Regions from separate parts of the Streptomyces showdoensis genome, predicted to be linked through region 2. Evidence: riboswitches for the same ligand, from Rfam matches in the RefSeq annotation. Region 2 holds a riboswitch; each other region holds the start of a gene.
The links. Region 2 has a riboswitch for cobalamin ahead of ABD981_RS13915 (ribonucleoside-diphosphate reductase subunit alpha). Riboswitches for the same ligand answer to the same signal wherever they lie in the genome.
Positions count from the first base shown of each region.

Region 1: another riboswitch for cobalamin. It lies ahead of ABD981_RS09770 (acyl-CoA thioesterase); the one in region 2 lies ahead of ABD981_RS13915 (ribonucleoside-diphosphate reductase subunit alpha).
Region 3: another riboswitch for cobalamin. It lies ahead of ABD981_RS09270 (ABC transporter substrate-binding protein); the one in region 2 lies ahead of ABD981_RS13915 (ribonucleoside-diphosphate reductase subunit alpha).

Region 1 covers NZ_BAAAXG010000013.1:169,802-179,772, forward strand. Annotated here, with positions in the region: gene ABD981_RS09745 (hypothetical protein) at 1-354, shown strand, start outside; gene ABD981_RS09750 (sensor histidine kinase) at 394-2,463, shown strand; gene ABD981_RS09755 (response regulator transcription factor) at 2,457-3,113, shown strand; gene ABD981_RS09760 (hypothetical protein) at 3,153-3,746, opposite strand; gene tsaD (tRNA (adenosine(37)-N6)-threonylcarbamoyltransferase complex transferase subunit TsaD) at 3,860-4,894, opposite strand; cobalamin riboswitch at 4,996-5,179, shown strand; gene ABD981_RS09770 (acyl-CoA thioesterase) at 5,246-5,710, shown strand; gene ABD981_RS09775 (hypothetical protein) at 5,929-6,393, opposite strand; gene ABD981_RS09780 (D-alanyl-D-alanine carboxypeptidase family protein) at 6,615-7,484, opposite strand; gene tatA (Sec-independent protein translocase subunit TatA) at 7,702-7,896, opposite strand; gene ABD981_RS09790 (hypothetical protein) at 8,061-8,276, shown strand; partial or broken gene ABD981_RS09795 (LCP family protein) at 8,412-9,557, shown strand; gene mgtA (magnesium-translocating P-type ATPase) at 9,624-9,971, opposite strand, start outside.
Region 2 covers NZ_BAAAXG010000026.1:297,002-306,972, forward strand. Annotated here, with positions in the region: gene ABD981_RS13875 (glycoside hydrolase family 3 protein) at 1-779, opposite strand, end outside; gene ABD981_RS13880 (carbohydrate ABC transporter permease) at 790-1,644, opposite strand; gene ABD981_RS13885 (carbohydrate ABC transporter permease) at 1,668-2,657, opposite strand; gene ABD981_RS13890 (extracellular solute-binding protein) at 2,733-4,016, opposite strand; gene ABD981_RS13895 (GntR family transcriptional regulator) at 4,309-5,073, shown strand; gene ABD981_RS13900 (DUF3311 domain-containing protein) at 5,233-5,487, shown strand; gene mctP (monocarboxylate uptake permease MctP) at 5,484-7,109, shown strand; gene ABD981_RS13910 (GNAT family N-acetyltransferase) at 7,187-7,702, shown strand; cobalamin riboswitch at 7,761-7,885, shown strand; gene ABD981_RS13915 (ribonucleoside-diphosphate reductase subunit alpha) at 8,014-9,971, shown strand, end outside.
Region 3 covers NZ_BAAAXG010000013.1:44,716-54,686, reverse strand. Annotated here, with positions in the region: gene ABD981_RS09285 (TetR/AcrR family transcriptional regulator) at 1-414, shown strand, start outside; gene ABD981_RS09280 (ABC transporter ATP-binding protein) at 446-1,249, opposite strand; gene ABD981_RS09275 (FecCD family ABC transporter permease) at 1,246-2,292, opposite strand; gene ABD981_RS09270 (ABC transporter substrate-binding protein) at 2,289-3,332, opposite strand; cobalamin riboswitch at 3,401-3,604, opposite strand; gene ABD981_RS09265 (glycoside hydrolase family 26 protein) at 3,623-5,017, opposite strand; gene ABD981_RS09260 (D-Ala-D-Ala carboxypeptidase family metallohydrolase) at 5,144-5,902, opposite strand; gene ABD981_RS09255 (peptidoglycan-binding domain-containing protein) at 5,920-6,681, opposite strand; gene ABD981_RS09250 (helix-turn-helix domain-containing protein) at 6,971-8,449, shown strand; gene ABD981_RS09245 (peptidoglycan recognition protein family protein) at 8,624-9,697, shown strand; gene ABD981_RS09240 (hypothetical protein) at 9,911-9,971, shown strand, end outside.

The sequences.
Region 1 (9,971 bases), on a different contig from region 2:
ATGCTGCTCACCGGGGCGTTGAGCCTGGCCGGGTGCGGGATGGGGACCGAGGCCTTCCACCAGATCCGCAACCGGGCCGCGAGCGATCCGGACACCGTCATGTCCTCGGTGGGGCAGCTCGGCACCTACGGCTGGCTGTGGTCCGGGCTGCTGCTCACCGCCGGCGCCCTGGCCGTGGCCGCGTTCCGGCAGGGGGCCGTCGCGCGGTGGATCGGGGTGGTGAGCGTGGCCTTCGGGCTGCTGCTGGCCGTGACGCAGCTGACCCCGTTCCAGTACCTGGCCCTGATGGTCGGCGTACCGTACCTGCTCGTCCTCGGAGCCGCCTTCGCGCTGGGGCGACGCGCCCCGGCGTGACCCTGTGACAAGGGCCCGCCGCCTTGAGACCCTTCTGCCATGGGGGACTTGGGGGAGTTCGAGACGGCGGGCGGCGGGCGACGGCGCGGCGGCGGCCATCGGGGGGTGGCCGCCGCCGTACTGGTGTCGGCCTGGGGGCTCGCGTCCACCGGGATCGTCCTCGCCGTCGCGGCGGGCGCGTCCTGGAGCAGCGACCAGGGCTTCTTCCTCGTCGACACCGCCGACGCGCTCGTGTACGGGCTCGTCGCGGCCGTCGTCCTGAGCCGGCGGCTGCACCTCGTGGGCTGGCTGGTCGCGCTGACGGCGGTGGGCACGGGCGTCTCCGCCCTCGTGGCCCAACTCGGCGTGACGGCCGCGCCGTCGCCGGGCGGGCTGCCGCCGGGCTGGGTGATCCTGCAGGGTACGGCGTGGGTGCCGGGGACCCTGGCCCTGATGCTCGTCGTGCCGTACCTGCTGACCGAGGAGCGCCCGGCGCGGCCCGCCCGGGTCGCGATCGGCGTGGGAGCGACCGCCGTCGTGGCCGGGCTCGCCGTCCGGGTGACCGACCCGTGGCCGTGGCCCGCGGCGGGCGGGTCGTTCTCGCCGCTGGCGATCCGCAGCGAGGCCTGGGCGCGCCTCGCTCCGCCGGTCGACCGGGGCATCCTGGTCGCCGTCGTGCTGCTCGGGTTCACGGCCGCCGGACACGCGGCCCTGCGCCGGTACCGGGACCCTGCCGCCCGGGGCCTGGGCTGGCTCGCCATCGGTGTCGCGCTGATCTCGGCCACGTTCGTCCCGCTGCTCGTGTGGCCGGAGGGCGAACCCGGCCCCGCCATCGCCCTCTTCACCCCGCTCGCGCATCTGGCCTCGCAGGCCTTCTTCCCGGCCGCCATCCTGGTCACGGTGCTGCGGCGGCGCATGTTCGGCATCGACCTGGCCGTCAGCCGGACCCTCGTGTGGACGCTCCTCACGGGCCTGCTGGTGGCCGGCTACCTGACCGCGGTCGCGCTCCTCGGGCTGCTGCTGCCGGGCGACGGCACCGTGGCGCGGGTGCTGGCCACCGCGGCGACCGCGGCGGGGTTCCAGCCGGTCCGCGGCTGGCTGCAACGGCGGGTGGACCGGCTCGTGTACGGGGAGGCTGCCGCGCCCGCGCTCAGCCGGGTCGGGCGGCACCTGGGGAGCGCGGGCACCCCGGAGGAGGCGCTCGCGGGGATGGCGGAGTCCATCGCGGTCTCCTTCAACCTGGGCGGCGTACGGATCCTCGACGGGGACGGGGACGGGGTCGGGGACGGAGCCGCGGACGCGCGCGTGGCCCGGGCCGGCTTCCGGAAGGCGGCGGACGACGTGGCGGTCCCGCTGGTGGTCCGGGGCGAGCCGGCCGGTGTGCTGCTGGTGACCCCGCGTCCCGGGGAGCGCCTGGACCGGCGGGCACGCGCGGCCCTCGACGAGGTGGCGCCGCTGGTCGCCACGGCCGTGCAGCTGGCGGCCGTCACGCGGGCGCTGCGGGAGTCGCGCGGGCGGCTTGCCGCGGCCCGGGACGACGAACGCCGACTGCTGCGAAGGGAGTTGCACGACGAGATCGGTCCCGCGCTGGCCGGCGTGGGACTGGCGCTGTCGGCCGCCCGCACCCTGCTGCCGGAGGGCGCGGACCGGGCCGACGAGCTGCTCGCGCGGCTGCGGGAGGAGGTGGACGCCCGGGTGGAGGAGGTGCGGGTGCTCGCGCGCGGCCTGGTTCCGCCGGTGCTGGCCGAGCTGGGCCTTGCGGCGGCGCTGCGGGAGTTGGTGATGCGCTACGAGGCGGACGGGCTGACGGTGATGGTGCGGGAGCGGGGCGAGGGGCTCGACCGCACGCCTCCGGAGGTGGCGGGGGCGGTGTACGCGATCGTCGCGGAGGCCATCCGCAATGTGTCGCGGCACGCGCACGCGCGCCTGTGCACGGTGGAACTCGGCGCGGAGGACGAGTTGTTGGACGTCTCGGTGCAGGACGACGGGAGGGGCATGCCCGCGGATGCGCGGCACGGGATCGGCACGGTGTCGATCCGCGAACGCGCGGAGGGCGTCGGCGGCACGGCCGTCTGGAGCCCCGGCGCGTCGGGCCGGGGCACCCGGCTGGAGCTGAGGCTGCCGTGCTGAGGGTGCTGGTGGTGGACGACCACCCCGTGTTCCGGCTCGGGATGTCGGCGCTGCTGGACTCGCTGCCGGGGATCGAGGTCGTGGGCGACGCGGCCTCGGTGGCGGCGGCCGTGACGGCGGCGGCCGAACTGGCGCCGGAGGTGGTGGTGATGGACCTGCACCTGGGCGACACGGCCCCGTCGGGGGTGGACGCGACGCGCGAGATCCTCCGGATCCTGCCGCGGGCGGGGGTCCTGGTGGTGACGATGCTGGACGACGACGACGCGGTCTTCGCGTCCATGCGGGCGGGTGCGCGGGGATACCTCCTCAAGGGGGCGGCGCCCGCGGAGATCGAGCGGGCGGTGCGGGCCGTCGCCAACGGCGAGGTGATCCTGGGCCCCGCCGTGGCGAGCCGGGCGATGGCGTACCTGCTGGGCCACGCCGCGGCCGGGGGCGGGCCGGTGCCGCTGCCGGAACTGACCTCGCGGGAGCGGGAGGTGCTGGACCTGGTGGCCCGCGGGCTGGACAACCTGGCGATCTCGCGCCGCCTGACGCTCAGCCCGAAGACGGTCCGCAACCACCTGTCCAACATCCTCGCGAAGCTCCAGGCGGCGACGCGCGCGGAGGCCATCGTGCGGGCCCGCCGGTCGGGCCTGGGCGGCGGACCGTGACCGGCCGGGGCCCAGACCCGACCGGCGGGCCCCGGAGGGTCAGACCCAGCGGATGGAGGACGCCTCGTCGTCCATCCATCCTCCGCTCCACGCGCCTTCGACGGTGCGGCCGGACTTCCGGGTGTTGAACCAGCTGTTCTCGTAGTAGATGCCGTGGCAGCCCGCGTACTCCTGGGCGGAGCCGATCTCGTCGCCCCAGTTGAAGCCCGTGTTGTCGTAGAAGTAGCGGAGGTTGCCCTCCTCGAACTCGACGGTCCCCCAGTCGCCGTCGCATCCGTGGTCCTTGACGAAGGTGAACGAGTGCCCGCCGAAGTTCGCGTCGTTGTAGACGACCGCGACGACCGTCGCCGCGTTCGCCCCGAGGCCGGCGGCGCGGGCACCCGCGTCGAGCTGCCGCTGGGTGACCGTCCTCGCTCCGGCGGGGAGGCGTACGGCCCCGTTCGTCGCGTCGGCGATGGCCTGCGCGAAGGTGTCGAAGCAGACCGGCCCCCGCTGGTTCGGCCGCACCGTGCAGTGCTTCCCTCCACCGCCGTCACCGCTCGTGGCGACGGCGGCCCCCGTGGGACCCGCCAGGGTCGTCAGGGCCGCCACGGCGACCGCCCCGGCCAGGACCGAGTTGCGTATTCCGAACATGTGTCGATGCCTCACCGTCTGGGGGGCGCGGCGGATCCGCGCCGTCGCCCACCACCCTCGCCCCGCCCCCGTCCCGTACGCATGGGGCGGGGGTCCCGACCGCCCGGGACGTGTCAGCCCGGGGTGAGGGCGGCGTACTCCAGCGGGGCGGAGGGGTCGATCGACACGTCCAGCGGGGCGGGTTCGGCCCCGGACCGTACGAGGAGCTCGCCGACGGCAGCGATCATGGCGCCGTTGTCGGTGCACAGCGTCATCGGCGGCACCCGCAGCTCCACGCCCGCCGCGGCGCAGCGCAGTTCGGCCAGGCCGCGGACGCGCGAGTTCGCCGCGACGCCGCCGACCACGATCAGGGTCCGCACGTCGTGGGCCGCGCAGGCGGCGAGCGCCTTGCGGGTCAGCACGTCGGCGACGGCCTCCTGCAGCGCGGCGGCCCCGTCCGCGACCGGGACGTCCAGGCCCTGGAGCCGGTGCTTCTCGACCCAGCGGGCGGCGGCCGTCTTGAGGCCGGAGAAGGAGAAGGCGTACGGGTCGTCCCCGGGGCGGGTCAGCGGCCGGGGGAAGCGCACGGCGCCCGGATCGCCGTCGCGGGCGGCCCGGTCGACGGCCGGCCCGCCGGGGTAGGGCAGCCCGAGGATCCTGGCGACCTTGTCGAAGCACTCCCCCGCCGCGTCGTCGAGGGTGTCGCCCAGGTGCAGGATCGGCTCGCGCACCAGGTCCCGCACCAGCAGGAGGGAGGTGTGGCCGCCGGAGACGATCAGGACCACGCAAGGGGTGGGCAGCGGGCCGTGCTCCAGGGTGTCGGCGGCGACGTGACCGGCCAGGTGGTGGACGCCGTAGAGCGGGATCCCGGCCGCGTACGCCAGGGACTTCGCCCCCGCGAGACCGACCTGGAGGGCGCCGGAGAGGCCCGGTCCGGTGGTGACGGCGACCGCGTCGATCGCGTTCAGGCGCAGCCCCGCCCGGTCGAGGGCCTCGCGCACCACCGGCTGGAAGGACTGGAGGTGCGCGCGGGCGGCGATCTCGGGGACGACGCCGCCGAAGCGGGCGTGCTCGTCCATGCTCGACGCCACCACGTGCGCGAGGAGTCTCCCGTCCCTCACGATCCCCGCGCCGGTCTCGTCGCACGACGACTCGATCCCGAGCACCACTGGTCCGGCCACTGCCCCACTCCTTCTTGCTTGCAGGCTGCACCTGCAATATATGTGCAATAAGGAGGGCGGGTGCACTGCCGTAGGGTGGGCGTCGCAGCTGGTTCGCCCCGTCCGCCAGGCGGGATGCGTCGCAAGAGGGAACCCGGTGGGAATCCGGGACTGCCCCGCAGCGGTGAGCGGGAACGACCGCCGTCACACAGCACTGGACCCCCGGGTCCGGGAAGCGACGGCCAGTAGGTGTCTCGTCCGACGGGACGTGCTCGCGAGTCCGAAGACCTGCCACTGCCCGCACGCGGTCATCCCCGCCGTGCGGAACAGCCCTGCCGCGACTCGCGAAGGAGAGTTGACGTGGCCGATCCCACCGCCTCCACCCCCAGCCCCGCCCCCACCGCCACCGCACGCCCGGTCAAGACCCCGGACGACTCCCGGGTCGTCCTCGCCCACATCATGAGCGAGCACGACACCAATCTGTACGGGACCATCCACGGCGGCGTGATGATGAAGCTCATCGACGACGCCGCCGCGGCGGCCGCCGGGCGACACGCCGACGGGCCGGCCGTCACCGTCGCCGTCGACCGGATGTCCTTCCTCGCCCCCGTCCGCGCCGGGGACCTGCTCAGCGTCGAGGCAGCACTCGAACGCGCCGGGCGGACCTCCATGACCGTCGGGGTCCGCGTGACCGCCGAGCGGTGGAACAGCGCCGGCCCGACCACAGAGGTGGCCACCGCCTTCCTGACGTTCGTCGCCATCGACGCCGACGGCACACCGCGCGAGGTGCCGGCGCTGGAGGTGTCACTGCCCGGCCTGTCCTGAACGGCCGGAACCGGCGCCGTCACCCCGGTCGTCGCGGCACGTCGTACGCGGAGTCACCCCATGGGGCGGCATCACACGGTCTGTCACCACACGGTCTGTCACCACAGGGGCTGTCGCTACACGGTCCGTCACCAGAGGGGCTCACTCCACACGGAGTGTCACCACATGGGACGTCATCACACGGTCCGTCACCACGGCGACGCACGGCCCACGAGGCTTCAGCGTGCGTTTACGTACAGCTGCGGCGACCAGCGGGTGCACGAGTTGCCGTTGCACGCCTGGACCATGAAGTTGTAGTCGTTGCCCGGTGCGTCCAGGGTCCACACCCGCCGCTCACCGGGGCTCTGCTTGCTGATCCTCCAGTCGGTGTTGTCGTACTGCCAGCGGACGTTGTAGTGCGTCAGATTGGTGGTGTATCCGCCGTAGTAGAGCTTGATCTGGTTGTTGCACGAGTCGTAGCGCCCGCCGATGTACGGGCTGTTGCTGTACTCGTACCGCGGCGGCGTGCCGCCGATGTCGGTCCCGCTCTTCTGGGGCGGCTCGCCGTCGCGGGTGTAGCAGCCCTTCGCCGCGGGGACCGTGTCCGGCGCGGCGGCGGCGACCGGCGCCACCAGGAGGCCGCTCGCGAGCACGACGCCGGACGACAGTGCCACCGCCGCACGACGCCACTTGAGCGCACGCATGGTTCACTCCGTCCTTGGGGTACGGAACTTCCAGGTGTGCCGCCGTGCGGCGCGCGCTCCCCCACGCTCGGCGCCGTGAACCAGCGGACACCCGCTGTCCCCGGACTCCCCCTCTCAGCTTACGGCGGGCGGGGGGCCGGGGCCCGTCGGGCGGGGGCGCACGTCCTGCGGCCCCACGCACGGGGCGCCGCCCGGAGACCTCCCGGACGGCGCCCCACCCGCTACTTCGCGAAGCCGTAGTCCAGCAGCTTCTTCACGTCGGCCGCGCGGTTCGTCTCGTTCGGCGAACCGAGCACCGCGCCGATGACCGTCTTGCTGCCGCGGGTGGCCGCGAAGACGAGGCAGTACTTGGCCTGCGGGCCCGAACCGGTCTTCACGCCGATCGCGCCGCTGTACGTGCTCAGGAGCTTGTTCGTGTTGGTCCACGACATGTTCCGGTAGCCACCGCTCTTGGTGGTCACCTTCTGGGTCGTGGCCTTCGTCTTCACGATGGTGCGGAACGTGGAGTTCGTCATCGCACTGCTCGCGATCTTCGTCAGGTCACGCGGGGTCGAGTAGTTCGACCCGTTGCTGATCCCGTCGAAGGAGTCGAAGTGGGTGTTGCGCAGACCCAGCTTGCGGGCCTCGTCGTTCATCTTGCCGATGAACGACTTCACGCGGGCCGCCCGCGTGGTGCCGGTGCCGAACTTGTCGGCCAGCGCGTAGGCGGCGTCACAGCCCGACGGCAGCATCAGACCGTAGAGGAGCTGACGAACCGTCACCTTGTCGCCGACGATGAGCCGGGCGGAGGAGGCGTTCTTCGAGACGATGTAGTCGCTGTACGCCTTGTCGATCGTGACCTTCGCGTCGAGGTTGAGGCCGCGCTGGGCCAGCACCACCTTCGCGGTCATGATCTTCGTGGTGGAGCCGGTCGACCGGCGGGTGTCCGCGGCCTTCCCGTACAGCGCGGCGCCCGTCCCGTTGTTCATCACGAAGCCGCCCGCGGCGGTGATGGACGGAACGGGCGGCGTCGCGGCGTGCGCCTGGCCGGCGAAGAGGCCGCCGGCCAGCACGGCGGAGGTCGTGACCGCGACGGTCACGGCACGACGCACGCCCAAAGTGGTCGATATCAAAATGTTCTGCCCTCGGTAGGAGTCGTTGTCGCACGAGGCCCACACGGACCTCGCGCACACAAGATGCACGAGCCGTTCCCATGGATGCACGGCGGGGTGCGTGACCTACCTCGCATTCCGGCGCGGACGGGCGGACGGGCCGGCCGGCGCGGCGCTCGCGGCCGCCGCGCCCGTCAACGAGCGGCGCTCCCCCGGGTCATGCCCCGGGCGCGGGCGGGGCGCTGTCGCCCGCCTGGCCGTCGGCGCGCATCGCCCGCGTCTCGCTCTTGAGGATGCGCAGCGACTTGCCCAGGGAACGCGCGGTGTCCGGCAGCCGCTTGGATCCGAACAGGACGATGAACGCGATCGCCACGAGCAGCAGGTGCCAGGGTTCCAGTGCGTTGCGCAGCACGGGGTCACTCTCCCTCGGAGACGGGGTCGTTTGCCTTGTTGCGCAACTGTACAACTGGCGGGTGCGGGGTCGCGCCGACCCCCTGGACGCTCCGCGCGTGACGGAGCTCACGACGTTTCAGGAGTTGCGCAACACTTAAGGTTGCCTCCATGGGGACGAGTGACATGACGGCTCGCCAGAGCGCGGTGCTCCTGGGCGGTCCCGCGGACGGCGTGCGCCTGACGGTGTCCGACCGGCCGCCCGTACTGCAGGTGACCTATCCCTGCACGGTCGAGGGGGACTCCGCCGGGACCCGCGTCGAGGCGCTCCACGTCTACCGGCTCGACGGGAGCACCGGGGACGGAGTGCTGCGGTACGGGTACGACCCGGCCAGCCCCTAGCGGCGCGGGCGGGCGCCCCGCCGGGACCGACGCCCCGCGATCCCCCACCCCCATCCTGCACGTTGCGCAGCTGTGCAACCTTCCGGCGCCTGCCGCCGTCCTGCCTTACGGGCTCGGAGGAATGGGGTCACGCTGATGACAGGCGGAAACCGCGGCACACAGGCACGCCGGTCCGCACCGCGGGGCGGGCCACGCCGACGCGGCCGGGTCGGACGGCTCCTCATGACGGCGCTCGCGCTGCTCGTGCTGACGACCGCCGGGTTCGGCTGGGGCTGGCTCAAGCTGAGCGGCGGCATCCGGACCTTCGGCGCCGAGGGCCTCTCCGACGACCGGCCCGCCGCCTCCGGCCCGGGACAGAACGTCCTGGTCATCGGCTCGGACGCGCGCACCGGCGGGAACAGCGCGCTCGGCGGCGGGGACGCGCACGACATCGGCCGCTCCGACACCTCCTTCCTGCTGCACGTGTACGCGGACCACGAGCACGCGGTCGCCGTCTCCTTCCCCCGCGACACGCTCGTCGACATCCCGCCCTGCCGGCTCCCCGACGGCACGTGGACCAGGCCGCGCACCGGCGCCATGTTCAACTCCGCGTTCGCCGTGGGGCAGAGCGCCGAGGGCAACCCGGCGTGCACGCAGAACACGGTCGAGAAGCTGACCGGGCTGCGCGTCGACCACACCGTCGTCGTCGACTTCAAGGGCTTCGCCGCCCTGACCGAGGTCGTGCACGGCGTACCGGTGTGCCTCCCCCAGGACGTGTACGAGAAGGACCTCGACCCGAACCGCGCCACGCGCGGCGCCCGCGTCTTCGCCAAGGGCGAGCAGACCGTCTCCGGGCAGAAGGCCCTGGACTACGTGCGGCTGCGCCACGGGATCGGCGACGGTTCCGACATAGGGCGCATCAAGCGCCAGCAGGCGTTCGTGGCCGCCCTGCTCAGGAAGGTCAGGAGCGACGGCCTCACCCCGGCCCGGCTGCTGCCGCTCGCCGACGCGGCGACCCGCTCCCTCACCGTGGACCCCGGCCTCGGATCCGCCGACAGACTGATCTCGTTCGCGATGTCACTCAAGGACGTCGACCTCCACGACACGAAGTTCGTCACGCTGCCCTGGCGTTACCAGGGGGCGCGCGTCGCGATCGTCGAGCCCCGGGCCGAGGCCCTCTGGGCGGCCCTGAAGGCCGACCGGCCGCTCGACGGCCGTGCCGCCGGTACACCCGCGACCGCCGGCGCGCCCACCCCCGCCGGCACCTCCGCCCCGCCCGCCGCGACTCCCCCGCCGGCGGCCACCGAGGACACCCGGTCCGCCGACGACGCCCCCTGCTCCGACCTGTCGTACGGATGAACCGAGCGGCTACGGCGTCCCCGTGACCGCCGCCGCGGAGGCGGCGCACCGCCGGTCGTAGCGGGACCGGGCGGCGCGCAGCGCCACCGCGTAGAGCGCGAGGACGGCGGCGAGGAGGAGGTAGTACGGCGGGGGCGGGGGGGTCATGGCGAGCAGGGGTCCGAGCGGGGACAGGGGCAGCAGGACGCCGGTCACGGCGAGGGCCGCCGCCGCGTACCGGACGGGGCCGGGCGCGGTCCCGTAGCGGCGGGCGCCGCGCAGCAGGAGCATCACCAGTGCCTGGGTGAGCAGGTTCTCGGTGAACCAGCCGGCGTGGAAGGCCCCCTGGGTGTCGGCCGAGGACCGCGTGGCGACGAG
Region 2 (9,971 bases):
TCGGTGACGATCAGTCCCTCGAAGCCCAGTTCCCTGCGGAGCAGACCGGTGAGGATCTGCGGGCTCAGGGTGGCCGGACGGTTCGGGTCGAGCGCGGAGAGCAGGATATGCGCGCTCATCACCGCTTTGGTACCCGCGGCGATGGCGGCGCGGAAAGGTACCAGCTCACGGGCGTGCAGTGTGGCGAGGTCCACATCGATGCGGGGCAGCGCGTGGTGCGAGTCCACGTTGGTGTCGCCGTGCCCCGGGAAGTGCTTGGTGCAGGCGGCGACGCCCACGGCCTGGAGGCCGTCGACGTAGGCCACGGTGTGCCGGGCGACCAGCTCGGGGTCGGCGCCGAAGGAGCGCACCCCGATGACCGGGTTGTCGGCGTTGGAGTTCACGTCGGCGGAGGGCGCCCAGTTGAGGTCCACCCCGCACTCGGCCAGCCGGCGGCCGAGCTCACGGGCCACGGCCCGGGTGAGCTCGACGTCGTCGACGCTGCCCAGCGCGTAGTTGCCGGGGAAGGAGGAACCCTGCTTCACCTCGAGGCGGGTGACGTCGCCGCCCTCCTCGTCGATGGCGACCAGGACGTCGTCCCGCTCGGCGCGCAGCTGCGCGGTGAGCGCGGCGAGCTGCTCCGGGGTGTCGATGTTGCGGCCGAAGAGGCCGACCGAGGAGAGCCCCTCGCCGATCCGGCGGAGCAGCCAGTCGGGGGCGGTGGTGCCGACGAAGCCGGGCTGGAGGACGGTGAGGGCGTCCCGGGTCAGGGTGTCCGAGCGGCTTACGAGAATGGTCATGGGGCGGACGTCATCCCTTCACGGCGCCGGCCGTCAGGCCAGCGGCCATCTTGCGCTGGACGAGGAGGAAGAGGATCACGATGGGGACGGCCATCATGGTCGAGCCGGCCATCATCGGGGCGTACTCGGTGCCGTTCTTGGTGATGAAGTTGGAGAGCCAGACGGTGGCCGTCTGGTTCTGCTGGCTCATCAGCATCAGGGCGTAGAGGTACTCGTTCCAGGCCTGGATGAAGCCGTAGACCGAGGTCGCGACCATGCCGGGGGCGAGCAGCGGGAAGACGACCCGGATGAACGCGCCGGTGGGCGTGCAGCCGTCGACCTGCGCGGCCTCCTCCAGCTCCTTGGGGATGTTGACGATGAACCCGCGCAGCGTCCACACCGTGAAGGGCAGGATGAAGGTCAGGTAGGTGATGATCAGGCCGCTGAGCTTGTCGTACTGCCCGAGGTCGTTGAGCATCAGGAAGACCGGGATGATCATCGCGACCAGCGGGACCATCTGGACCGCGAGGATGCCGACGATGACGATCTTGCGGCCGCGGAAGGCGAAGCGGGAGATCGCGAGGGCGGCGAGCAGGCCGACCGCGATGCCGATGACGACCACGACCGAGGAGACCAGGAGGCTGCGGCCGACCGGGCCCCAGAAGTCCGCGATGTCCAGGGCACGCTTGAAGTTCTCAAGGGTGAAGGTGGACGGGAAGAAGTGCGGGTCGGGGTCGATCGCGTCCTTGGCCGGCTTGAAGGCCGTGTTGAGCATCCAGTAGACCGGGAAGCCGGCGGTGACGAAGACGAGCAGACCGAGCAGATTCCAGCCCAGCTTCGACTTGCGGGGGCGGCGCGGGGCCGCGGAGACCTTGGCGGTGCTCACTTCCCCTTGCGCGTTCGCTGCGCTCACTCCACATCTCCGATCTTGAGCATCTGGCGCATGTACACCGCGACGACGCCCAGCAGCAGCACGACCGTGACGAGCGCGATCGCGGAGCCGGTGCCGTAGTCGTTGACGACGAACGCCTTGTCGAACGAGTACGTGGTGAGCAGCTGGAACTCGGCCTCGGGGTGGCCGTTGCGCATCACGTAGACCTGCGGGAAGACGCCCATGTCCCAGATGACCGAGAGGGTCGTCAGCATGACGAGGATGGGCTTCATGATCGGCAGGGTGACGTAGCGGAAGACGCCCCAGGCGCCGGCGCCGTCGAGGCGGGCGGCCTCTTCGAGCTCCTTCGGCACCTGCGTCAGACCGGCGCTCAGGGTGATGACGACGAAGGGCACCGCGCCCCAGACCACCAGGAGCATGATCACGGCGAGGCCCTGCGGGCCGCTGGCGAACCAGTTGTGGCCGATCATGTCGACGCCGGGCAGTCGGCTGAGCAGCCAGTTGAGGACGCCGTAGTCGGCATCGAAGAGCCACTTGAAGATGGCGGTGGCGACGATGATGGGCATGCCCCAGCTCGCCACGAGGACGATGTTGATCAGGACCTTGACCCAGCTCGACACGCGCTGGAGGAGCAGGGCGATCGCCATGCCGAGGACCATCGTGACGATCACGGCGCCGGCCGCGAAGAGCACGGTCCGCAGGACGACGGTCCAGAACTCGGAGTCGCCCAGGATCGCCGTGAAGTTGGACAGTCCGGCCGACTCGGGCTCCTGGAAGCCCCACAGCTGCGGCTGCCCGAACTTCTGGAACGAGAGCGTGACCAGCCGGATCAGCGGATAGCCGAGCACCAGGAGGAGCACGAGCAGACATGGCGCGAGGAGCAGCCATGGGATCCCGGCCCCGCCTTTGGACTTCCCGCGCGGGGCGGGCGTACCGGCTCCGGAGCCGGATGGTGGCGATTGCCGCACCGGCGGCACCTTCGCGGTGGTTGTGTCTGCGGCACTCATCCCGTGCTCCTCAGCGATCCCTCTCGTGGTACGGGCGGCAGGGCCCCGCCGTGGTGGCGGGGCCCTGCCCATAGGTCACTTGGTGTTGATGACCTTGTCGATCGCGGCGTCGGCGTCCTTGGCCGCCTGCTCGACCGACTTCTTGCCGTTGGCGATCTCGATGAGCATCGTCTTGAGGGTCTGGGCCTTCTCGACCTGGCCCCAGCCGGGGGCGGTCGGGACGAACCAGCTCGACTCGGCCGCGGTCGCCGCGACGGCGGTGGCCGGGTCGCTCTTCAGCGGGGCGAGGTCCGCCTTGTTGTTCGGCAGGTTGCCCTTGCCGATGAGGCCCTTCTGGCCCTCGGCGCCGGTGAAGGCGGCGATCCACTCGGCCGCGACGCCCTGCGCCTTGGACTTGACCGGGATGGCCAGGTCCGAGCCGCCGAGGAAGACGGGCAGGTTCTTGCCGGACGGGCCGGGCATGACGAAGTTCTCGAGCTTGTCCTTCAGCCCGCCGACCTTGTCGGTCTTCGGGTCGGCGGCGGTGGCGCCCTCCCAGCCGGCGGCGAACATCGTCGCGGACTTGCCCTGGCCGAAGACGACGGGACGGTCGGACTCGTCCTTCGTCTTGTCGCCGTGCATGTACTTGTCGACGATGTTCTTGTACTCGTTGAGGCCCTTGACGGACTCGGGCGAGGAGAGGTTCGCCTTCCAGGTCTCGCCGTCCTGCTTGGCGATGGAGCCGCCCGCCTCGAAGACGAACGACATCGCGGCGTACCAGTCGGGCGACGGCTGGTACCAGGCGCTGAACTTGTCGCCCTTCTTCGCCTGGATCTTGTCCAGGGCGGCGGTCAGCTCGGCCCAGGTCTTCGGGGCGGCCTTGACGCCCACCTCGGCGGCGATGTCCTTGCGCCAGGTGCCCACGCGGCCACCGGCGTAGTAGGGGACACCGTAGGTCTTGCCGTTGTAGGTGACCGAGTCCTTCAGGGCGTCGAGCCACTTGTCGGAGTTGTCGAACTTCGACGGGTCGACCTCGGCGAAGGCGCCCTTGGCCATGTAGCTGATCATCTCGGTGTTGCCCATCTCGACAACATCCGGGGCCTTGTCGGTCGCGAGCACCGCGTCGAGCTTGGTGTTCTTGTCCGGCCAGCCGTAGTACTCGTGCTTGATCTTGATGCCCGGGTGCTTCTTGGTCACCGCGTCATCGGCGGCCTTGACCAGCTCGGGCCAGTTGTTCTGGGCGTCGACCGTCAGCCAGACGGTGAGCTCCTTGGCGTCGCCGCCGGCCTTCGCCCCGCCCTTGTCGTCCGAGCCACCACACGCGGCAATGCTGACCATCATGCCCGCGACGCCGATCGCCGCGATGAGCTTGCGCTTCACGCCACCCTCCTCAGGGATGCTGCAACCCCTGCCCACCGCGCGAAGACATACAGACATACGTCGAGTAATGCTCGTGGGGCTGGGACCTGGTCTTTAATGGTGTAGACCAGTACCCGGAGCTTGGCCTAGACCTTTAGGGGTGTCAAGGGTGTATAAGAAGGGCAGTCGGGTCCGTTATCGGACCGACACCTGAGGGAGGGCGACGACCCGTGACCGGTCCGTGCCACCATGTGAGCCGCGACAGACGGAGGAGCCGGTGACGGCAGCAGCACAGGAGTCGGGAAGGCAGGCCATGGCCACGGACGCGGGCAGCACGGAGACAGAGGGCGGCGCCGCCACCCGCACCGCGCGCGTGCCCAAGTACTACCGACTGAAGCGGCACTTGCTCGACATGACGGAGACCCTGCCGCCCGGCACCCCGGTCCCGCCCGAGCGCACCCTCGCCGCGGAGTTCGACACCTCGCGCACCACCGTGCGCCAGGCCCTGCAGGAACTGGTGGTCGAGGGCCGCCTGGAGCGGATCCAGGGCAAGGGCACCTTCGTGGCCAAGCCCAAGGTCTCCCAGGCCCTCCAGCTCACCTCGTACACCGAGGACATGCGCGCGCAGGGCCTGGAGCCCACCTCGCAGCTGCTCGACATCGGGTACGTCACCGCCGACGACACCCTCGCCGGGCTGCTCGACATCTCGGCCGGCGGCCGGGTGCTGCGGATCGAGCGCCTGCGCCTGGCGAGCGGCGAGCCGATGGCCATCGAGACCACCCACCTGTCCGCCAAGCGCTTCCCCGCGCTGCGGCGTTCGCTGGTCAAGTACACCTCGCTCTACACGGCCCTCGCCGAGGTGTACGACGTGCACCTGGCCGAGGCAGAGGAGACCATCGAGACCTCCCTCGCCACCCCGCGCGAGGCCGGCCTGCTCGGCACGGACGTCGGCCTGCCGATGCTGATGCTCTCCCGGCACTCGCTCGACGCCCAGGGCGAACCGGTCGAATGGGTGCGTTCCGTCTACCGCGGCGACCGCTACAAGTTCGTCGCCCGCCTCCAGCGCCCCAACGGCTGATCCGGCGCCGGCCCGGCGCCGACAGGCCGCCGGACCGGCCCCGACCTGACGTAGACCTGACACTGTCGATCCGTTATACGGACAGGGGTTCCTAACCGGGAGACCGTCCCCTAGATTTCCTCGGCATTACGAGGTGATCAGTGAGGGGACGGTTTCACCATGTCAGAAGCGACACAAGGGAAACAAGCGGTCATCACACCGTCGAGAGTGGTGATCGCGCTCTGCCTGTTCGCGCCGTTCGTCGCGATGCTCTGGGTGGGCTCGTACGCGAAGGTGGACCCCACCTTCATCGGCATCCCGTTCTTCTACTGGTACCAGATGCTCTGGGTGGTCGTCTCCACCGGCCTGACCATGCTCGCGTACCAGCTCTGGAAGCGCGACCAGCGCGCCCGCAAGGGAGGTGACGCGCGATGAAGGACGGCGTGAACGGCGTCGCGCTCGGCGTCTTCGTCTTCTTCTTCCTGGCCGTCACGGTCATGGGCTTCCTGGCCGCCAAGTGGCGCAAGGCCGAGAACGAGAACAGCCTCGACGAATGGGGCCTGGGCGGCCGCTCCTTCGGCACCTGGGTCACCTGGTTCCTGCTCGGCGGCGACCTCTACACCGCGTACACCTTCGTCGCCGTCCCGGCGGCCATCTACGCGGCGGGCGCGGCCGGCTTCTTCGCCGTGCCGTACACGATCCTGGTCTACCCGCTGATCTTCACCTTCCTGCCCCGCCTGTGGTCGGTCTCCCACAAGCACGGCTACGTCACCACCTCCGACTTCGTCCGCGGCCGCTTCGGCTCCAAGGGCCTGTCGCTGGCGGTCGCCGTCACCGGCATCCTCGCCACCATGCCGTACATCGCGCTCCAACTGGTCGGCATCCAGGCCGTCCTGGACGTGATGGGGGTCGGCGGCGGCGAGGACACCAACTGGTTCGTCAAGGACCTGCCGCTGCTCATCGCCTTCGGCGTCCTCGCGGCGTACACGTACTCCTCCGGCCTGCGCGCCCCGGCGCTCATCGCCTTCGTCAAGGACACCCTGATCTACCTCGTCATCGCGGTGGCGATCATCTACATCCCGATCAAGCTGGGCGGCTTCGACGAGATCTTCGCCAAGGCCGGCGAGGCGTACCAGACGGTCAACCCGGCGACCGGCAAGCCCAAGGGCGCGCTCGTGCCCGGCGAGGCCGGCCAGTGGACCTACGCGACCCTGGCGCTCGGCTCGGCGCTGGCGCTCTTCATGTACCCGCACTCGATCACCGCGACGCTCTCCTCCAAGAGCCGCGAGGTGATCCGCCGCAACACCACGATCCTGCCGCTGTACTCGCTGATGCTGGGTCTGCTGGCGCTGCTCGGCTTCATGGCGATCGCCGCCGGCGTGAAGGTCACCAACGGGCAGCTCGCCATCCCGCAGCTCTTCGAGAACATGTTCCCGGCCTGGTTCGCGGGCGTGGCCTTCGCCGCCATCGGCATCGGGGCGCTGGTCCCGGCGGCGATCATGTCGATCGCCGCGGCCAACCTCTTCACGCGCAACATCTACAAGGACTTCCTCAAGCCGGACGCGACGCCCGAGCAGGAGACCAAGGTCTCCAAGCTGGTCTCGCTGCTCGTGAAGGTCGGCGCGCTGGTCTTCGTCCTCACCATGGACAAGACCGTCGCGATCAACTTCCAGCTGCTCGGCGGCATCTGGATCCTGCAGACCTTCCCGGCCCTCGTCGGCGGTCTGTTCACCCGCTGGTTCCACCGCTGGGCGCTGCTCGCCGGCTGGGCCGTCGGCATGATCTACGGCACCGCCGCCGCGTACGGCGTGGCCAGCCCCACCCAGAAGCACTTCGGCGGCTCGTCGGCCGAGATCCCCGGCATCGGCGAGATCGGCTACATCGGCCTCACCGCCTTCGTGCTCAACCTGCTCGTCACCGTGGTCCTCACCTTCGTCCTGAAGGCGCTCAAGGCGCCCGACGGCGTCGACGAGACCTCGCCCGCGGACTACACGGCGGACGCCGGCGACGCGGGTGTCGTGACCGAGCTCCCGAAGGTCGGTGCCGCCGGCCACTGAGCCCCGCCACCGCCCGCTCCGCCCGCCCCGGCATATCCGGAGGCGGGCGGAGCCGTGCCGGGGGCAGACTGCCGGGCATGGACTTCACGATCAGGGCGGTACGGCCCGAGGAGTACGAGGCGCTCGGCGAGATCACCGCGCGGGCCTACCTGGACGACGGGTTCCTCCGCTTCGGCGAGGACGACGCCTATCTGCACCTGCTGCGGGACGTGGCCCGGCGGGACGCCGAAGCCGAGGTGCTCGTGGCGGTCGACACGACGGATCCGGCCGGCCCGGTCCTCGGCGGGGTGACCTTCACCGCCGGCGGCGAGGAGTGGGCCGACATCGCCCGTCCGGGTGAGGCCGAGTTCCGGATGCTGGCCGTCGCCCACGCCGCCCGCGGCCGGGGCGTCGGAGAGGCCCTGGTGCGGGCCTGCGTGGACCGGGCACGGGCCGTCGAGGGGTGCACGCGGATGGTGCTGTCCACCCAGCGGACCATGACCGGCGCCCACCGCATCTACGAGCGGCTGGGCTTCGTCCGCTCGCCCGAACGGGACTGGAAGCCCGTCCAGGGCCTGGACTTCACCCTGCTCACCTACGTTCTGGAGCTCTGACCCCGGCTCCGACCGACACAACATGTGGGGGGTGCCGCAAGCGGCGCCCCCCACATGTATGCTCGTCCTCGCTGTCGCCGCAGGGGAATCCGGTGGAAATCCGGAACTGTCCCGCAACGGTGTGTTTTGCGCGCGTTCGCGCCCAGGGTGAGTCCGAAGACCTGCCGGCAGCGCGCCCGGTCCGTCCGTTCCGGGTGCCACAGACGTCCGGGCCTCGCGGAGTGGGCCGGTGGACGCGGCGCAGCCGTGCGTACGGCCGCCCGTTCCCGCCTCCCGTCCTGGCTCCGAGCCGAGCGAGGGAGAGCCCCCACGTGACCATCGCGCCCGCCGATCCGGCCGCAGCGATCGAGACCGACGGACCCGGCACCGTGCTGCTGCGGACCCTGACCGATCTCACCGCCGACCTCCCGGACACCGACCCCGGCAAGGTCGCCGCCGCCGCCCTGCGCGGCCGCAGCGCCGGCTCGGACGAGGCGGAGCTGCGCGAGCTGGCCACGGAGGCCGCCGCCGGACTCATCGCCGAGGACCCCGCGTACTCCCGGCTCGCCGCCCGGCTGCTCACCGTCACCATCGCCGACGAGGCGGCGGGACAGGGCGCGGTCTCCTTCTCCGCCTCCGTGGCCGTCGGCCACCGCGAGGGTCTGATCGCCGACCGCACGGCCGCCTTCGTCGCCGCGCACGCCGCGCGCCTCGACGCGCTGATCGACCCGGCCGGCGACGACCGCTTCGGCTACTTCGGCCTGCGCACCCTCTACTCCCGCTACCTGCTGCGCCACCCGATCACCCGCCAGGTCATCGAGACCCCGCAGCACTTCATGCTGCGCGTCGCGAGCGGCCTCGCGGAGGACGAGAGCGCCCGCGCCGTGGACGAGGTGGCGGCGCTGTACGGCCTGATGAGCCGGCTCGACTACCTGCCCTCCTCCCCCACGCTCTTCAACTCGGGCACCCGCCACCCGCAGATGTCCTCCTGCTACCTGCTGGACTCCCCGCAGGACGAGCTGGACTCCATCTACGACCGCTACCACCAGGTCGCGCGCCTCTCGAAGCACGCGGGCGGCATCGGCCTGTCGTACTCCCGCATCCGCGCCCGCGGTTCGCTGATCCGCGGCACCAACGGGCACTCGAACGGCATCGTGCCGTTCCTGAAGACGCTGGACGCCTCCGTCGCCGCGGTGAACCAGGGCGGCCGCCGCAAGGGCGCCGCCGCGGTCTACCTGGAGACCTGGCACGCGGACATCGAGGAGTTCCTGGAGCTCCGCGACAACACCGGCGAGGACGCCCGCCGCACCCACAACCTGAACCTGGCGCACTGGATCCCGGACGAGTTCATGCGCCGGGTCAACGCGGACGCCGCGTGGTCGCTGTTCTCCCCGGCCGACGTGCCCGAGCTGGTCGACCTGTACGGCGAGGAGTTCGACGCCGCGTACCGCAAGGCCGAGGCGGCGGGCCTGGCCAAGAAGACCATGCCGGCCCGTGACCTGTACGGCCGGATGATGCGGACCCTGGCGCAGACCGGCAACGGCTGGATGACCTTCAAGGACGCCTCCAACCGGACCGCCAACCAGACCGCCGAGCCCGGCTCCGTCGTGCACTCCTCGAACCTCTGCACCGAGATCATCGAGGTCACCGACGACGGCGAGACGGCCGTCTGCAACCTCGGTTCGGTCAACCTCGGCGCCTTCGTGACCGGTTCGGACATCGACTGGGAGCGTCTCGACGAGACCGTGCGCACCGCCGTCACGTTCCTCGACCGGGTCGTCGACATCAACTTCTACCCGACCGAGCAGGCGGGCCGCTCCAACGCCCGCTGGCGGCCGGTGGGCCTGGGCGCGATGGGCCTCCAGGACGTCTTCTTCAAGCTGAAGCTGCCCTTCGACTCGGCCGAGGCCCGCGCGCTGTCCACCCGGATCGCCGAGCGGATCATGCTGGCCGCGTACGAGGCCTCCGCCGACCTCGCCGAGCGCAGCGGCCCGCTGCCCGCCTGGGACAAGACCCGCACCGCGCGCGGCGTGCTGCACCCGGACCACTTCGACGTGGAGCTGAACTGGCCGGAGCGCTGGGCCGCGCTGCGCGAGCGGATCGCCGCCGTCGGCATGCGCAACAGCCTGCTGCTCGCCATCGCCCCGACCGCGACGATCGCCTCGATCGCCGGCGTCTACGAGTGCATCGAGCCGCAGGTCTCCAACCTGTTCAAGCGCGAGACGCTGTCCGGCGAGTTCCTCCAGGTCAACTCGTACCTGGTCGACGAGCTGAAGCGGCTCGGCGTGTG
Region 3 (9,971 bases), on a different contig from region 2:
CACGTCACCCTGGACGGAGCCTGGCCCGCCGTCGTCCCCGCGGCCGACCCCGCCGAGAGCATCCGCGCGCTCCTGCGCGCCTTCTGGGCGGACGTCGAGAAGGACCCCGCGGCCCAGCTCGTCCTGATCGAACTCGTCACCCTGGCCCTGCGCGACCCGGAACTGAGCGAACTGCCGGCCTGGGACCACCGGGGCTACGTCGACGAGGTCGTCGCGTACCTGGAGCGCTTCACGGACGAGGCCGAACTGGAGCTGACGGTCGAGGTGCGGACCCTGGCCGAGATGGTCGTCCCGGTGCTCAACGGCGTCGTCTCCTCCTGGCTCGCCCACCGGGACGGCGCGGTGGCCCTGCGCTCCCTCGACAACTTCGCCGCCCTCTTCGCGACGCTCACCCGCCCCCGCGGGCAGCGGTGACGGGAACGGGGAGGCGACCCGCCGGGGTGCCTCAGTCCTCCGCCGCCGCCGTGCCGAGGAAGCGGATGTGGGGGCGCCGGTCCGGGGAGGGTCGGGTCACGGAGGCGCGGACGCCGTAGACGTCCCGGACGAGCCGTTCCGTGAGGACCTCCTCCACCGGCCCCGCGGCCACCACCCGGCCCTCGCTCAGGACCACGACGTGATCGCAGTACATCGCTGCCAGGTTGAGGTCGTGCAAGGCCATCACGCAGGTGAGGCGCAGGCCCGAGATCAGGGCCAGGAGGTCCAACTGGTGCTGGATGTCGAGGTGGTTGGTCGGCTCGTCCAGCAGGAGCTCGCGCGGCTCCTGGGCGAGGGCGCGGGCGATCTGGACGCGCTGGCGTTCGCCGCCGGAGAGGGTGCGCCAGGTGCGGTGGGCGCGGTCGGTCAGCCCGGTGCGGGCGAGGGCGGCGCGTACCGCCTCCTCGTCGGCGCCCGTCGACGGAGACCAGGCCCGGCGGTGCGGGACGCGGCCGAGCCGTACGGCGTCCGCCACCGTCAGGTCGACCTGCGTGTCGGCGTGCTGCTCGACGACGGCCAGGCGCCGGGCGAGCGCGCGGCGCGGGACGCCGCTCAGCGGGTCGCCGTCCAGGGTCACGACCCCGGCGTCCGGCGCGAGGACCCCCGACAGGACGCGCAGCAGGGTGGACTTCCCCGAACCGTTCGGCCCCAGCAGCCCGGTGAGGGTGCCCGGCCCCGGGGCGACGGTCACCCCGTCCAGGACGAGGGCGCCGCCCGCGGTGCGGGAGACGCGCTCGGCCCGGAGCCCGGTCCCGCGTGTCGGCGAGGTGCTCATCGCGTGCTCCTGGTGCGGTAGAGGACGAGGACGAACACCGGGACGCCGATGAGCGAGGTGACCACGCCGACCGGCACCTCCTGGGGGTCGAGGGCCGTGCGGGCGAGCGTGTCGGCCCAGACCAGGAAGACCGCCCCGGCCGGCGCGGTCAGCGACAGCAGCCGGGCGTGGCCCGGGCCGGCGAGGGCGCGGACCGCGTGCGGCAGGACCAGGCCGACGAAGCCGATCGCGCCCGCGGCGGAGACGAGGACGGCGGTGAGCAGGGCGGTGACCGAGAGCAGGACCAGCCGGGTCCGGGCCACGGACACCCCGAGCGTCGCCGCCGCGTCCTCGCCGAACGCGAAGGCGTCCAGGGTGCGGGCGTACCCGCCGCAGACCGTGAGCGCGACGGCCAGGACGGCGGCGCACACCCCGACGTCCGTCCAGCCCGTGCCGGTGAGCGAGCCGAGCAGCCAGAAGAGGACGCCCCGGGTGGTCTCGGCGTCGGCGGCGGTCATCACGACGAACGAGGTCAGCGCGGAGAACAGCTGCATCGCGGCGACCCCCGCCAGGACGACCCGGTCCGTCGACCCGCCCAGCGTGTGGCTGAGGAGCAGGACCAGCGCGAAGGAGCAGAGCGCCCCCAGGAACGCGCCCCCGGCGACGGACACCAGGCCCCCGCCCACGCCGAGGACGACCACGGCGACGGCGCCGGTCGAGGCGCCGGAGGAGACGCCGAGGACGAACGGGTCGGCGAGCGGATTGCGCAGCAGGGACTGCATCACCGCGCCGCAGACCGCCAGTCCCGCACCGCACACGGCCGCGAGGAGCGTACGGGGCAGCCGGAGGTCCCAGACGATGCCGTCCCGGATGGGGCTCAGACCGGACGGCCCGCCGCCGAGGCGGGAGGCGACCACGGACCAGGTGTCCGCGACGCGGATGTCGGCCGGGCCGATGGTGAGCGCGAGGGCGACGGAGGCACACAGCAGGACGATCCCGGCCGCCGCGCCAAGTGGGGTGAACACCGGGGACGTGCGGGACCCGGGCCGCTCGGACCGGGTCACTTCGCGAGCCCGTACGCCCGCAGCGCGGCGGCCACCTTCTCGATGCCCTCGACCGTGCGGATCGTGGGGTTCATGGCCTGCCCGCTGAGGACCACGTACCGCTTCTTCCGCACGGCGGTCATGTTCCGGGTGACCGGGTGCGACTCCAGGAACTCGATCTTCTTGGCCGCGCTCTCGGCCGACTGGGCCCTGCGGGTCAGATCGGCGATCACCAGCACGTCGGGATCGCGGTCGGCGACCGTCTCCCAGTTGATCTGCGGCCACTCCTCCTTCGTGTCGTCGAAGACGTTCTTCACGCCGAGCGTCCCGCTGACGATCCCCGGCGCGCCGCAGCACCCGGCCATGTACGGCCCCTGGGAGTCGGAGAACCAGTAGAGGACGGACGCGTCGCCGAAGTCGGCGCCCGCCGTGGCCGCGGCCACCCGGGCCCGGAGCTCGCCGACCAGCTTCTCGCCCCGCTCGGGGACTCCGAACACCCGCGCCAGGTCGCGGATCTCGCCGTACACGGTGTCCATGGTCAGCGGCCGGGTCCGCACGCCGTCGCCGTCACCGCTGTTGTCCTTGCCGACGCAGTCGGAGGGGGAGAGATAGGCGGGCACGCCCAGCTTCGCGAACCGCTCCCGGGGCGCCACGCCGCCCTTGCCCAGGGTGTACAGGAACGACGCGCTGACGAAGTCGGGTTCGGTGTCGAGCACCTTCTCGAACGACGGGTAGCGGTCCGCGAGCCGGGGGACCGTGGCGTTCGCCTTCTCCAGTCCCTTGAGGACCGGGTCCGTCCAGGTGGCGGTGCCCACCATGCGGTCGGCCAGCCCGAGCGAGAGCAGGATCTCGGCCGACCCCTGGTCGAGCGCGACCGCACGGCGGGGCGCGCGCCCGACCTCGACCCGCTGTCCACAGTTGTCGAGGACGACCGGACGACCGGCGCCCGCCGCCTCCGCGTCGGGCGGTGCCGCCGTGCCTCCACCGGCACCGCAGCCGGCCACGAGAACGGCACCGGCCACCAGCGGCACGGCGAAACGGACGGGGCGGGGGAGGGGCACGGAAGGAGTCCTCTGCGTCACGGCCCATGCGCGGAGCCTGAAGTACGGTGCTCCCCGGGCGACGGCGTACGACGCCGGGGCCGCCAGCAGGTCTTCGGACTCGGGGTCGCCCGGCCGGAACGCCTTCCCGGGCCCCTCGGGACCCAGTGGCCGATGCTCCGCCCGTCACCCTCACCGCTGCGCGTCAGCTCCGGATTCCCACCGGATTCCCTGACCCGTGGACGGATCGTGTCGATGCGTACACGGGTGCGACTGGCTCCGGCACACTACCACTGGACGATCTTGGTCCCTCAGTGCGCGTGGAGGGACCCCCAGTCGAAGTTCTGGCCGAGGCCGGTTCCCGATCCTCCCGTGTACACCCGGTCGGCGGCGTAGTACGTGGCCTTGACGTCGGCGTTGCCGTTGATGTCCGTCCTGGTCGTGCCGGAGCCCCAGATGTTCCAGATCACCCACGGGCTGCGGGCCAGCGCGTCGCTGCCCGCGGCCGTGATCGGCATGTTCCACGTCTCCGCGAGCATCCGCGGCTTCCCGTAGCCGGCGAGCCCCGTGTAGTACGTGTGCGTGAGGTCCGAGGCGGCGGAGTAGGGGTCGTAGTCGTCGACGCCGACCACGTCGACCAGGTCCGCTCCCGGGTAGTAGTCCCACGGAGCGTCGTCGCCCTGCGGGTGCCAGGCGTTCGGCGACCAGACGAAGATCAGGTTGTGCAGGCCCTTCGTCCTCACGAGGAAGTCGTACATGATCCGCCACAGCTTCTTGTAGCCGGCCGGGGTCTTCCCGCCCCACCAGAACCAGTCGCCGTTCATCTCGTGGTAGGGCCGCAGCAGGACGGGGACGTCGTACGCGGCGAAGTACGACAACGAGGCGGCGAGGAAGCCGAGGTCGGCCAGGAGGGCCCGGTACTCGGGCGTGTCCGACTCCCAGTCGACGACCCGGTCGAACCACGCCTGGTCGGTGGTGAGGCTCGCGAGGGGATTGCCCGCGCTGCCGCCCGGGTGCTCGCCCCGGACCTGGGTCAGCACCCGGCTCCAGTCCTTCAACGGCGAACCGGGGTAGGGCTGGTGGAAGCTCATCCCGACGATCCCGGCCGCCGCCCCGCCGTTCGCGAGGGTCGCGCTCCCGCCGTCGGAACGGCGCATGACGCCCGACGGGTTGTACGTGCCGTCCGCGGCGCGCGGCAGCCCCTTCCACACGCCCGTCGCGACGTCGACGACGTCGTCCGCGTACTGCCACGGGCGCCGGCCCGTCGGCAGTCCGAGGGGCCGGTTGTACGAGCGGTCCTCGTAGCTGCCCCAGCCGTCCGCCGCGCCGTACCCGGGCCCGAGGTCGATCTCCAGGAAGCCGGGGAGCTTGCCGGTGATGTCCCGGACCTTCTTGTAGTAGTACCCGACGTGGGTGGTGCCGCCCGTGTCGCCGTAGGAGGCGTTGTACAGCTCCTGCTGGCCCTCGATGTGCTGGCCGATGACGGTCATCGGCCGGTTCCCGGAGCGGGCGTCGTTCTCCAGCTTCACCAGATGCGCGTACACAGCCCGGGCGTTGGGGGAGGCGGCCGGATCACGGCCGGTCAGCGTGGGCGCGATGCCCGGCGCGGCGGTCGGCGCGGCGGCGGCGTCCCGCGCGGTGCCGATCGGCAGGCCGCCCGCCGCGACTGCGGCGCCGAGAGCGGTGACGAACGTGCGCCTGCGCATGACGCGGACCTCCGGGACAGGGGGACGGGAGTGCGAACCCCCCGATGCTATCCAGCCCGCGGGCCCGCCCCGGCGCGGCGTCGACCGCGCGGGGGCGGGCCCGGGGAGTGTGGAGCGGAGCGGTGGTCAGGCCACGCCGTCCTGCCACCACCAGGACTGCGATCCGTACGGGTACTCGACCCGGGAGTCGACGTGCTGCCACGACACCGTGTAGGTCTCCAGGCCCGAGTAGCCGCAGGTCTCGGCCTTCTGGTAGATGCTCTTCGTGGACAGGCCGGAGATGGCCACGTCCGCGGCGATCCCGTACAGGTGCTGGGAGTTGCTCGCCCCGCCCACCGAGGAGTTGTGGGAGATGCTGCGGAAGCCGGAGTTCACCGTGACGGCCCGGTCGCCGCACTTCTTGCGCAGCGCCTCCAGCTTGTACATGTTGCGGCGTACGTTCTCCTTGACGGTCGCGGCGCCCACCTTGCCGCCGGAGAAGCCCGAGCCGTCCTTGCTCTCGAACTCGGAGAAGTCGAAGTGCGCGGTCGAACCGTCGGCGCTCTCCAGGGCGTTGAGCTGACTGAAGGTCTGCGAGCCCGCCACGCCGTCCACGGTGAGTCCGTACGCGGCCTGGAACCGGCGCAGCGCCGCCTCGGTGCCGGGGCCGAAGGCGCCGTCGCAGGAGACGTAGGTCTGCTGGGCGGAGGCCGCGGCCCAGCCGGCGATGCGGATCTGGAGCTCCTTGACGGCCGCGCCGCTGGAACCCTGGGCGAGCTGCGAGGGCCAGCCGTAGGCGGCGGCGGGGCCGGCGAGGGCCAGGCCGCCGCCGACGGCCAGTCCGGTGGCGGCCACCGCACCGGCGCCGTAGCGCAGCAGCGAGCGCCGGGAGAGGTCGGATGTCATCGTGAACACCGCTTTCTCTAGTACCAGTTGTGGGACTGCCAGAAGGACCACGCCGAGCACGGGGTGCCGTAGCGCGACGTGATGTAGTCGAGGCCCCACTCGATCTGGGTGGCCGGGTTGGTCTGCCAGTCCGCACCCGCCGCGGCCATCTTGTCGCCGGGCAGGGACTGCGGGATGCCGTAGGCGCCGGACGAGGGGTTCGTCGCGTACACCTTCCAGTTGCTCTCACGGATCCAGAGGTTGTCCAGGCAGCCGAACTGGCCGCTCACGGACCAGCCGTGTTCGGCGGTCTTCCACTGCCCGGTGATCTTCACGGTGCGGGCGACGCGCATCGCGTTCATGGTCGCGGGGCCCGATATGCCGTCGGCGGACAAGCCGTTCGACTGCTGCCAGGACTTCACCTTGGAGGTGGTCCCGTCGCCGTAGGCGCCGTCGGCGGTGGTGCCGACCTTGCGCTGCACCTCCTTCACCTTGTTGTGCAGGGCGAGTTCGGTGCGGCTGCCGTAGTCGCCGTCCTCGGCCAGCCCGTTGTCGCGCTGGAAGGAGCGGACCGCGGCGGTGGTCTGCGCGCCGTAGACGCCGTCGACGCCACTGGCCGCCAGGTAGCCGATGCCCGCGAGGTTGCGCTGGATCCAGGTGGTGGAGTCCAGGGCGTGCGCGGGGACGGAGGGCGCCAGTACGGCGAGCAGGGCGGCGCACAGCACGAGTGCCGCCTGGGCGAGGGGCAGCCGGCGGGCCGGCGGCCGGGAGGCCGGAAGGGTTGTACCGGTGGGTGTCACTCCGAGTCCTTGTCTTCGCGGGGTGAGGGGCGGCCGAAGCCATGGTGCTGTGGGGGCCCGTGGTGCGGAGCCCCTCGGGAGCGATACGGGACGGGTCCGGGACGCCCGGGACGCCCGGGGGGTCCGGGACGGGAAGGCCGGTGGAGTCGCGGGAGCTTGCGGGACGGATTTCTGCGTCCGCTGTGTCACCGGTGTGCTGGTGTGACAGTGTCCTGCCCGGCAGGTAGCGGGAAGTTGTCGATGAACTCCCGTTCTTGTACGGGGAGTTCATAACGGGGAGGTGCTTCGAATGGCTGCTGTCGTGAAGCAGGCCCGGGACGAGCAGCGGCGGGACGCCGAGCTCAGGGCCGTCCGCGAGCGGGTCCTGGCCGGGATGCGCCGCATCAAGGAGGAGTACGGCCTCAGCTTCGGCCGGCTGGCCGAGAAGACGCACTACAGCCGCTCGTCCTGGGAGCGCTTCCTCAACGGGAAGCAATGGCCGAGCCGCGCGGCGATCCAACAGCTCGCGGAGGTGGTGGGTGAGGACCCCGAAGGGCTCATCGGACTCTGGGAACGCGCCGAGGAGCTGGCGCGCAGGAGCCGGGCCTCGGGCGGTCGGGCGAACGGGGGCGGGCCCGCGGCGGGAGCGCCCGCGGCGGGCGGACAGGAGGAGGCGGAAGGGCCGGAGGAGACGCCCGCCCGAGGCCACGCGCCCACCGGGCCCGGGCGGGACGGGGAGTCCGGGCGGCACGGGGAGGCCGGGCCGGACGGGGAAGCGGCAGGGCGGCGCGGGGACTCCGCGAGCCGCGGGGAGACGGAAGGGCGCCGGCGGTCCGAAGCGCGCGGGCAGGCGCGGCCGCACGGGGCCTCCGAGGGCCACGCGGAGTCCGAGCGCCGTGGCGACCCCGCGCGCTACGGGGAGTCCGAGCGCTACGGGGACCCCGAGCGCCATGACGACCCCGAGCGCCGCGGCGACCCCGAGCGCTACCGGGACCCCGAGGGCTACGGGGAATCCGTGACCCGCGGGGGAGTCGAAGGCCGCCGCGGCGAATCCGTGGCCCGTGAGGGAGTCGACGTCCGTGGGGAAGCCGACGTCCGCGAGGGGGCCGACGTCCGGCAGGGGGCCGACGTCCGGCAGGGTGTCGGCCCGCACGACATGACGGGCTCACGCGGCGCGCGCGAGCCCCGCCCCGGAGACACCGCGCCGGAGGCGCCGCGGCCGGGCTCCCGGTCCGCACGGGCGAGGCCCCTCGTCCACATGGCGATCGGTGCGGTGCTGGGAGCCCTCATCGCGATCGCCGTGATCGGACCGAACCCCATGGCGGACGACCCGAGGGGAGAGGCCGGGAAGTCGACGTCGAGCGAGCAGAGGTCGGGAGTGGCGGCGCTGGGCGAGACCGAGAGCGCGTCCCCGCCCGCGTCCGACCATCCCGAACCCGGCTGCTCCGGAGAGTCCTGCCTCGGCCGCGAGCCCCAGACCATGAACTGCCAGTGGGACGCGAAGACCGTCCGGCTGCTGTACCTGCGCGGTCTGCGGATCCAGCTCCGGCACAGCCCGGCCTGCCAGGCCGTCTGGGGCCGCCTGGAGAACGGCGCGATCGGCGACGGCGTGGTCATCACCGACCAGGGCAGCCGCACGGAGGAGGCCACCATCCGGGTCGACCGCGACACGTACACCCGGATGCTCTCCGTGGCCGAGTACCCGATCTCGACGATCTCCATCTGCGGGACGATCCCGAAGGTCAAGGAGCAGGAGTGCGACCCCGTACAGGACGCCCCGCAGCCCTGACCCCCGGTGGCCGCGGGTGGCCGCGCGCGTCCCGGCCCGGGTCCGCACCGTCCCGGGACGCGCGCTCACCCGATCTTGAGGTGTTGGACTCCCTTATGGGACGGGGAGGTTGCTCGTAGCGTTCGATGGCCGCCCCGCACCGGGCGGGCGGCTGCCGAACACATGGGGAGAGAGATGAACGACCTGCCGACGCCGCGTCCACGACGGCGTACGGTGCTGTCCGGGGCCTTCGCCCTGGGCGCGGGCGCCGTGCTGGGGACCGCACTGCCCGGGAGCGCGTGGGCCGCCGCCACGCCCGTGATCTCCGGGTGCGCTGCCTGGGGCTCCCGGCCGCCGAGCGCCCCGGTCAAGCTGCTGGCCACCGCCCCCCACAAGATCATCGTCCACCACACCGCGACGCCCAACAGCACCGACTACTCGCAGGCGCACGCGTTCGCACTGTCCCGGTCGATCCAGGACAGCCACATGGACGAGAAGGGCTGGATCGACTCGGGTCAGCACTTCACCATCAGCCGCGGCGGCTGGATCACGGAGGGCCGGCACTCCAGCGCGGCGGCGCTGGCCGGCGGCACCCAGCAGGTCGAGTCCGCGCACTGCACCGGCCAGAACACCGTCGCCGTCGGCATCGAGAACGAGGGCACGTACAGCACGGTCGACCCGCTGTCGGCCCAGTACGCGAAGCTGGTCGACCTGTGCGCGTACATCTGTGCGCAGTACGGACTGCGCGCCTACCAGATCTTCGGGCACCGGGACTTCAACAACACCGAGTGCCCCGGCGACCGGCTGTACGCGATGCTGCCGCAGCTCAGGGCCGACGTCGCCGCCAGGATCGGCGGCAGCCCATCCTGGAGCGGCTGGCCGGTGGCGCGTCTCGGCGACACGGGGGAGCGGGTGAGGTCGCTGCAGCACCTGCTGAACTCCCGTGGCTCCACGCTCACGGCCGACGGGTCCTTCGGTCCGGCGACGGAGAGCGCGGTACGGGCCTTCCAGACCACCAACAGGGCCGGGGTCGACGGCGTGGCCGGCAACCAGACCTGGCACCAGCTCTCCGCCCCGCTCGGCCGCGGTGCGGCGGGCGACGCCGTGAAGGCCCTGCAGGTCCAGCTCAACGCGCGCGGTCAGGCACTGGTCGTCGACGGGAGCTTCGGCTCCGGCACCGAGGCCGGCGTCCGGGCGTTCCAGACCTCCGCGGCCCTGCCGGTCGACGGGGTCGCGGACGCCCGCACCTGGAGCCGTCTCCTCGCCTGAGCCGTCCCGGCCGGTCCCGGCCCGTCCCGGCCCGTCTCTTCGCGCGCGTCCCGGGGCGTTTCGGCCCGGCGTCCGTCCCGTGAGTGTCCCGACTGCGCGATGGGACGGGCCAATCCCCCGGTGTCGCGGTCAGGATTCCGCTGGACCGGCGGTGGCCCCGGCCGCCACCGGTCGACGACCGAGCACCATCCATCGGACCCAAGGAGTCACGGCATGCGCAGCATTCGCAGGACCACGATGACCGCCGGCGCCCTCGCACTGGCCGGTGTCGCCG